DNA from 2 places in the Mesorhizobium marinum genome. Region 2 is predicted to be linked to the other one. Evidence: predicted binding sites of a transcription regulator. Region 2 holds the regulator's gene; the other holds the start of a gene.

Region 1 (3,911 bases), on a different contig from region 2:
CCGGCGCCGTTGTCGCGCTCGATGACCAGCGCGGTGGTCTCGTCGATCATGTTGAAGTCGCCGATCGCCTCGCCGCCCTCGGCGAGCGGGTAGAGCCAGTTGCGGCCGGTCCAGGCCCTGGAGGCGACGTCGAACTCGATGACGCGCAGCACGGTGCGGCCGTCGTCGGCCTTCTCGACGCTGCCTTCCGCCGTGTAGAGCGGGCCTTCGAGCATGCCGTAGAGCTTGCTGCCGTCCTTCGACATGGCAAGGCCCTCGTAGCCGCCGGAACGCTTCAGGTTGAAGGCCGGCATCTTGGCGGCCGGGTTGCCAGGCAGCGCCAGCGTCGGGTTGTCGGGCGACAGCACCGGCTTGCCGTCAACCGCCGTGGCGATGACCTCGACGAGCTTGCCGGCCTGGTCGAACTTCAGGAGATAGGGGCCGAACTCCTCGCCCACCCAGAAGCCGTCGGCGACGGGCTGGATCGATTCGACGTCGAAGTCGGCGCCGGTCAGGTAGCGCGCGTCGCTGCCTTCCATGACGATCGGGAACGGGGCCTTGCGGTCGGGGTCGCTGAGGAACAGCGTCTCGAGGCGCTCGACCTTGCCGTTGTCCCAGTCGAACTTGACGTGGTGCAGCATCAGCATGGCGTCCGACGAGTTCATCTTGCTGCCGAAGCCGTTGTCCGACATCGACCAGAAGGTGCCGTCGGCCATCGTCTTGATGCCCGAGAAGCCCTGTACGGGCTGGCCGTCGAAGGGCAGCGAAAGACCGGTTTCGCGCACGCCGTCCTTGCCGGGGACGGAGCCGAGGCCGGTCGCGCGCAGGCGGTCGGGCGTCGTGAACTTGCCCGAGGTCTTCAGGTGCGCGGGCGCGTCGGCGGGCGCCGCGATGATGGTGTTGGCGGGCAGGATCGCGTGGCTTTCGAGCGTCGCGGGGAATTCCTTCTCCTCGGCCTGGGCCATGCCGGCGAAGAGGGCGCCGGCGGCAGTCGCGGACAGCAGGATCTTTCTCATGGTGGTGTCGTCTCCTTCGGGTTTGGACGGCCCCCGATAGGCGCGCCACATGACGCTGGCTTGAAGCGGCGGTGACGGTTTGGTGAAGGTTCACCGCCGCGTGCAAAGAGACTTGCCGGGGCGATGGTCCGGCTGATTAATGCGGGCATGGACAGTTCGAGCAAAACCTATGTCGTGGGACAGGCCGAGATCGCGGCGCGGCCGCTGGAGGCGGCGCTCTATCTCGTGGCGACGCCGATCGGAAACCTCGGCGACATCACGCTGCGCGCGCTGGAGACGCTGGCCGGCGCGGACGTGCTCGCCTGCGAGGACACCAGGGTGACGCGCGTGCTGCTCGACCGCTACGGCATCCGCCAGCGGCCGATCGCCTACCACGAGCACAACGCGGCGGAAGCCGGGCCGCGGCTGGTCGCGGCGCTGGAGGAAGGCAAGAGCGTGGCGCTGGTGTCGGACGCCGGCACGCCGCTGGTGTCCGATCCGGGCTTCAGGCTGGTCGAGCAGGCGCAGGCAGCCGGCGTCAGGGTGGTGCCGGTGCCGGGTCCGTCGGCGGTGCTGGCGGCGCTGACGGCGTCCGGCCTGCCATCGGACGCCTTCCTGTTCGCCGGCTTCCTGCCGGTCAAGGACGGCCAGAAGCGGTCGCGGCTGGAAGAGCTGAAGGCCGCGCCCGCGACGCTCGTCTTCTTCGAATCGCCGCGGCGGCTGGCCGAGACGCTCGTCGCCATGGCCGAGGTCTATGGCGACAGGCGCGCGGCGATCGGGCGCGAGCTGACCAAGACCTTCGAGGAGATGCGCACCGGCACGCTGGCCAACCTTGCCGCGCACTATGCCGAGGCCGCCACGCCGAAGGGCGAGATCGTCGTCTGCGTCGGCCCGCCGGAAGGCAAGGCGGACAGCGTCGAGGACGTCGACCGGCTGCTGACGTCGCTCGCCGCCGAGATGCCGGCGTCGAAGGCGGCGGCGGAGGCCGCCAGGATGACCGGCCAGCCCAAGCAGGCGCTCTACCGCCGGCTGCTGGACCTGCGCGATGGCTGACAAGCGCGAAGGGCGCGGGCCGGATGCCGACACGGCGCTGAAGCTGCGCCGCAAGGCCTACCGGCGCGGACATTCGAGCGAATGGCTGGCGGCGGCGGCGCTGATGCTCAAGGGATTTCGCATCGTCGCCAGGCGATACAGGACAAAACTCGGCGAGATCGACCTGATCGCAAGGCGCGGCGACCTCGTGCTGATCGTCGAGGTGAAGGCGCGCAGGACGCTGAGGGAGGCGATGGACGCCATCGCGCACCAGTCCGAACGGCGCATCGAGGGCGCCGCGGACCTCTGGCTGATGCGGCAGAAGGATCATGCCAAGCTGTCGGTGCGCTTCGACATGGTGGCCGTGCTGCCCTGGCGCTGGCCGGTGCATGTCGAGAACATCTTTCACGGCCGAGGTTGAGACGTCGGATGACGCCGGCTCGGCCGGCTGACGCCGGAAAAGCTTGAAACCTTGCCCGCAGCCGGCTATCGGCAGCCCGCCGCACGCGATGTGGCCAAGGAGACCACGATGACGACCCTTCCCGACCGGCTGAGCAACGACCCCAGAAGCCCCTTCTACAACGAGGAACTCCTGGAGCGCGGCGTCGGCATCCGCTTCAACGGCAAGGAGCGCACGGACGTCAGCGAATATTGCGTGAGCGAAGGCTGGATCCGCGCGCAGGCCGGCAATTCCAAGGACCGCTTCGGCCAGCCGATGACGATCAAGCTCAAGGGCGTGGTGGAAGCGTTCGTGCCGGAGTGACGGAGCGGCCATCGCATCCGGCCTTGATCTGGATGCGGCGGGTGAGCCTCACCGCGCGCTCACCCGCATCGGCAGCCCGCCCTGCGGCTGCGTCGTCAGCTTCTGCACCGGCCATGGATCCGTCTGCGGCGTGGTGTCGAAGCGGAAGCGGCTCATCAGGACGGCAAGCGCGATGACGGCCTCCTGCATGGCGAAGCTCGCGCCGATGCAGACGCGCGGTCCCGCGCCGAACGGCAGGTACTGGTAGCGGTCGATCTTCTCGCGGTTTCCCGGGTGGAACCGCGACGGCATGAAGGCGTCGGGGTTCTCCCAGAGTTTCCTGTGGCGGTGCACGGTCCACGGCATCACCAGGACGGACGCTTTCGGTGGGATCCAGAGGTCGCGCCATTGCTCGGGGACGATGGGCTCGCGGTTGATCGACGGCGCCGGCGGATAGAGCCTGAGCGCTTCCTCGAAGGCGGCGCGCGCCAGCGGCATGGCGTCGACCCATTTCGTCGGGTCGGGCTCGCGCGCCAGGACGGCGTCGATCTCCCGCTCGATGGGCCCGCGCTCCCACGGCGATTCGGCGAGGCAGTAGAGCGTCCAGCCGAGCGCGCGCGCCGTCGTCTCGTGGCCGGCGCCGATGAAGGTGATGATATTGTCCTCGACCTCGCCGCGCGTCAGGCCGCCCGGTCCCTCGGCGCGCAGCAGAAGGGTCAGGAAATCCTCGGGCGCGCCGTCGGGATCGCTGGCCATGCGGGCACGGCGCATCTCCATCGTGTCGGCGACGATCTTGCGGAAATAGGCCATCGTCTTGCGGCCGCGGATGCGGGTGAGGCGCGGAAGCCATTCGGGCGCGCGCAGCAGGTCGAGCGGGTCGACGCGGCCCATCGTCTCGAACAGCCGGTCGATCTGGTGGGCGAAGCTGCCGGGCTCGCCCGCGATCTCGCCCGAGAACAGCGTCTCGGCGAGGATGTCGTAGGTGAGGTTGGTCATGTCGACGGCGATGTCGTGCACGCCGCCGCCCTCGTAGCGGTCGGCGAAGGCTTTCGTGCGCTCGAGCATCGGCCCGGCGAAGCCGAAGATGTGGCGTGGCGTGAAGACGGGCGCCATCGCCTTGCGCGAGCGCTTCCACACGTCGCCCTCGGCCGTCAGCAGCCCGT
Region 2 (3,911 bases):
TGCGTATGCCAGGCAGTGCTCGGCTTCAGATCGTCGCCGAAATACGGCCGGTGCGCTGTGACGTTGCTGGGATAGGCGACATCGGCATAGGCCGGCTTGGGCGACGATCCGTCCTTGGGAACTACGGCAAGCGTCTGCAGCTTGTTGTCCGCCATGCTGGTCAGGAAATATTCCGGATATCCGTCGAAATCGAGGTCGTAGCTGGCGATCCCCATTCCCCAGATGCGCAGATATTTCCAGCCCTCGTCCGCGGTATAGAGCGCCGGCAGCTTGCCCGGCTCGACCTTCCACATCTGCTCCTGGCCGCCCTCGTAATATTCGCGGTCGTTGGAGACGCGCAGCGATGGCGTGCCCGAACGGTTCCAGTCCGTGAACAGGATCGACAGAGGACAGAAGCTCGGCTTCAGAGCGATGGGCGCGTCAAAGCCCCGCGCCCCGGCGGCGGGACGAAGCAGCCAGTTGTCGGTGCACGAACCCCAGGGGGAGATTTCCTCGCGCCGGTCGATGTAGCTGCCGACCGCGATGGTCGGCCAACCGGCCCCCTTCTCCCAGGTCGCGGAGAGCGACGTCCACCACGCATCGCCGCCGGCAAAACTCCAGGCTTCGTTGGCGCGCTCGAACTTGCAGCCGCCAAGACCGCGCATCACGACATTCTCGCCAACCCTCAGCAGGACGATGTCGGTGATGCCGTCGCCATCGACATCGAGCGGGTAGGCGCCGCTGACCTTGTCCAGTTCGAGGCCGCTTGGTTCTACCGTGAACGCAAGCACGCCGCCGCGCTTGCTCGCATTGCGATAGAAACGGGCGGGCTGCTCGCCGCCGGCAAGCAACAGGTCCGGATAGCCGTCACTGTTGCAATCGAAGGACGCCGCCCCGCCGCCCACCATATATTCCCACTCGCCCTTGTAGACATTGTCGATTCCGGCGCTGGCCGTCTCCTCGACGAAGCTCGGGACGACGGGAGCGGGGGCGCCGGGCAACGGCTCCTCGGCACGCGCGGCCGACATCCCTGCCCACGCCAGCACGACGGCAAACCCGCACAATCCGAGGCGCATCGTCATCTCCTCGTCCTCAGCTTGTTGGTATAGCCGCCAATGCAGCGGCCCTGCTCGAGGCCGTCCACGATGGCGGAGCGGAAGTGGATGCCGCCGTACATCCTCGAGATGCCGGCCTCGTCGGCGGCCGCGCGGAAACTCTTGAAGCTGCGCGGGTTGCGTCCGTCGGGCGAGCCGGTCTTGTCCTCGAATGCGTAGTTGTCGCCGAAAAACGCGGTCAGCACGGCGTCCATGGCGCCGGAGACGGTGCTGTGGCCGCTCGGATACTCTGGAAAGGGCGGCGTGTTCAGGATCGGCTCCCACTTGGGGTCGACGACCTTCTTGATGTAGGTGACCGGGCGTATGAGGTTGAAGGCATATTTGTCATGCCAGCAGCCGACAAACGCGTCCGACATCGCGACTCCCATGCGCGCCAGCAGGTCGACAGTGTCGTCGAGCGAAAGATCGGCCTGCTCCGCGACCTGCAGCGCGATCGATATCCAGTGGCCCGGCGGGGTCATCGACAGCATCGGGTCGTCCGACCAGAAGCGGGCAATGGCGATCTGTTCAGGCGTGGCGCTCTTTGCGGTCTCGTAGACCTCGATCGCCTCCTGGTAGAACTGCGATCCGGGCTCGGTGCTGTAGGGCGGATTGCCCGGCGTGCCGCAGGTCGAGCCCGAGGGCGTCGCGAAGGTGCGGTTGTTGCCCCAGCCCGGCAACAGCGGCAGTTGCTGCTGGCGGATCGCGCTCGTCGGCACCCACTTGTCCTCGCCGGCAGGCAGGTCAAGCTGTTCAGGAAAACCCATGTTGGTGACGGTCGCGCCACCGTCATCCATCGACCATTCATGGATGCTGGCGGCCACCGCCTTGCCGAAGGTTTCGCTGCGCGCCACGACATCCTCGGGCACGCCGTCGATGACCATCGACCGCCATTTCTTCTGCGCGGCCCTGATCGCGCGCTGGCCGGTAGGACCGGTATTGCCGAAATAATAGACGATCGCGTCCGACATGGCCGCGCTGGTAACGACCGCCTCGTCATAGATCGCTCCCGGTTCGCGCTGAGGCACCGACGTGTGCCCCTGCAACTGGCCGACAAGCGACACCAGGCTGTCCGACCCGCCAACGGCGGCCTCGAAGGCGGTGACGCCGAGATAGCCGAACGAACGGCTCGCCACGGGCGGCGAATAGGTCGCGGTATGCCGGACCAACTCGTTCATCAGATAGTACCAGTCGCGCAGCATCTCCTGCGACGTCGGGCGCGCCGCCGCCTGGGCAGGCAGCACCGCGCACCAGGCCAGCATAGCCACGGCAAGCGCCGCAAGCATGCGGGCGAATGAACGCATGGACTCCTCCCTCAAGCGCCGCCTGCTATTTTTTTCGGCGCTCGGAATAATATGCACCGGACATGCTGGCGCGGCAAGGGCGCTGCGCTGCAGACCGTCGCGGGAGGAGCGGATCAGTCGTCGCGGATGGCGTAGCCGGCGCCGCGGATGGTGCGGATCACGTCCGGCATCCGGCCGTTGTTCACCGCCTTGCGCAGCCGGCCGACATGAACGTCGACGGTGCGTTCGTCGATGTAGATGGTCTCGCCCCAGACGTTGTCGAGAAGCTGGCTGCGCGAGAAGACGCGGCCCGGATGGCGCATCATGAATTCAAGCAGCCGGAATTCGGTCGGGCCGAGCTTGATCTCGTTCTTCTTGCGGTAGACCCTGTGCGCCTCGCGGTCGAGCATGATGTCGCCGACCTTGAGCACGGAGGACAGCACCTCCGGCTTCGCGCGACGCAGCAGCGCCCGAACCCGGGCCATGAACTCCGGCGTCGAGAACGGCTTGACCAGATAGTCGTCGGCGCCCGTCGAGAGGCCGCGCACCCGGTCGGATTCCTCGCCACGCGCCGTCAGCATGATGATCGGCAGGCGCTGCGTCTCCGGGCGCATCCTGAGGCGGCGGCAAAGCTCGATGCCGGAAATGCCGGGGATCATCCAGTCGAGAACCAGCAGGTCGGGCGCGTGCTCCTGCAGCCGGATCTCCGCCTCGTCGCCGCGCGTCACGATCTCGACCTGATAGCCTTCGGCCTCGAGATTGTAGCGAAGCAGAACGCCGAGTGGCTCTTCGTCCTCGACCACCATGACTTTCGGAGCGATCACCTTGGGATGCCTCCTGTCGTCGCGCTATTCGGCCAGCACCGAGAGCTGGGTCTCGTCCAGCTTCGGGCGGCTCACCGGCAACTGCTCGCCGGTCACCACATAGTAGGCGTTCTCGGCGATGTTCGTCACATGGTCGCCGATGCGCTCCAGATTCTTGGCGCAGAACAGGAGATGCGTGCAGGCCGTGATGTTGCGCGGGTCTTCCATCATGTAGGTCAGGAGTTCGCGGAACACCGCCGTGTAGCGGGCGTCGATCTTCTCGTCGTCCGTGCGCAGCGTCCTCAGCCCGTCGGCGTCGCGAGCCACATAGAGCTCGATGACGCTCTGGACCTGGCGCAGCACCAGGTCTGCCATGCCTTCGATGCCATGCGAAAGATTGCGCGGTGTGACGCCGTGGCCGACGGCGCTGACCCGCTTGGCGATGTTCTTGGCAAGATCGCCGATGCGTTCGAGGTCGCCCGCCATGCGGATGGCGCCGACGACGGCGCGCAGGTCCTGCGCCATCGGCTGGCGCTTGGCGATCAGCGCGATCGAACGATCGTCGAGTTCGCGCTGGCGTGCGTCCATAATGGCGTCATCGGAGACGACCCGCTGCGCAAGCGCATTGTCCGAGGTCACGAGCGCGCGGATCGCCGCGCCGACCATCGAGCCCGCCAGTTCGCTCATGTCGCGAATGAGCTGCTGGATGTGGTTCAGGTCGTCGTCGAAGGAAGTGACGGTATGTTCGCCCA

Evidence for each region. The regulator PhoB, encoded in region 2, activates phosphate uptake and scavenging genes when phosphate is short. The targets are predictions, from matches to a motif close to TGTCATNNANCTGTCAT.
Region 1: a site for PhoB is predicted at 1,067-1,083, ahead of ABUE31_RS14415 (esterase-like activity of phytase family protein). Genes of this name have one in related genera too.

What each region holds. Positions count from the first base shown of each region.
Region 1 covers NZ_JBFOCI010000004.1:147,417-151,327, reverse strand. Annotated here, with positions in the region: gene ABUE31_RS14415 (esterase-like activity of phytase family protein) at 1-995, opposite strand, end outside; gene rsmI (16S rRNA (cytidine(1402)-2'-O)-methyltransferase) at 1,143-2,027, shown strand; gene ABUE31_RS14405 (YraN family protein) at 2,020-2,427, shown strand; gene ABUE31_RS14400 (DUF3297 family protein) at 2,536-2,769, shown strand; gene ABUE31_RS14395 (cytochrome P450) at 2,818-3,911, opposite strand, start outside.
Region 2 covers NZ_JBFOCI010000002.1:358,081-361,991, forward strand. Annotated here, with positions in the region: gene ABUE31_RS07255 (CRTAC1 family protein) at 1-1,055, opposite strand, end outside; gene ABUE31_RS07260 (vanadium-dependent haloperoxidase) at 1,058-2,377, opposite strand; gene phoB (phosphate regulon transcriptional regulator PhoB) at 2,491-3,177, opposite strand; gene phoU (phosphate signaling complex protein PhoU) at 3,205-3,911, opposite strand, start outside.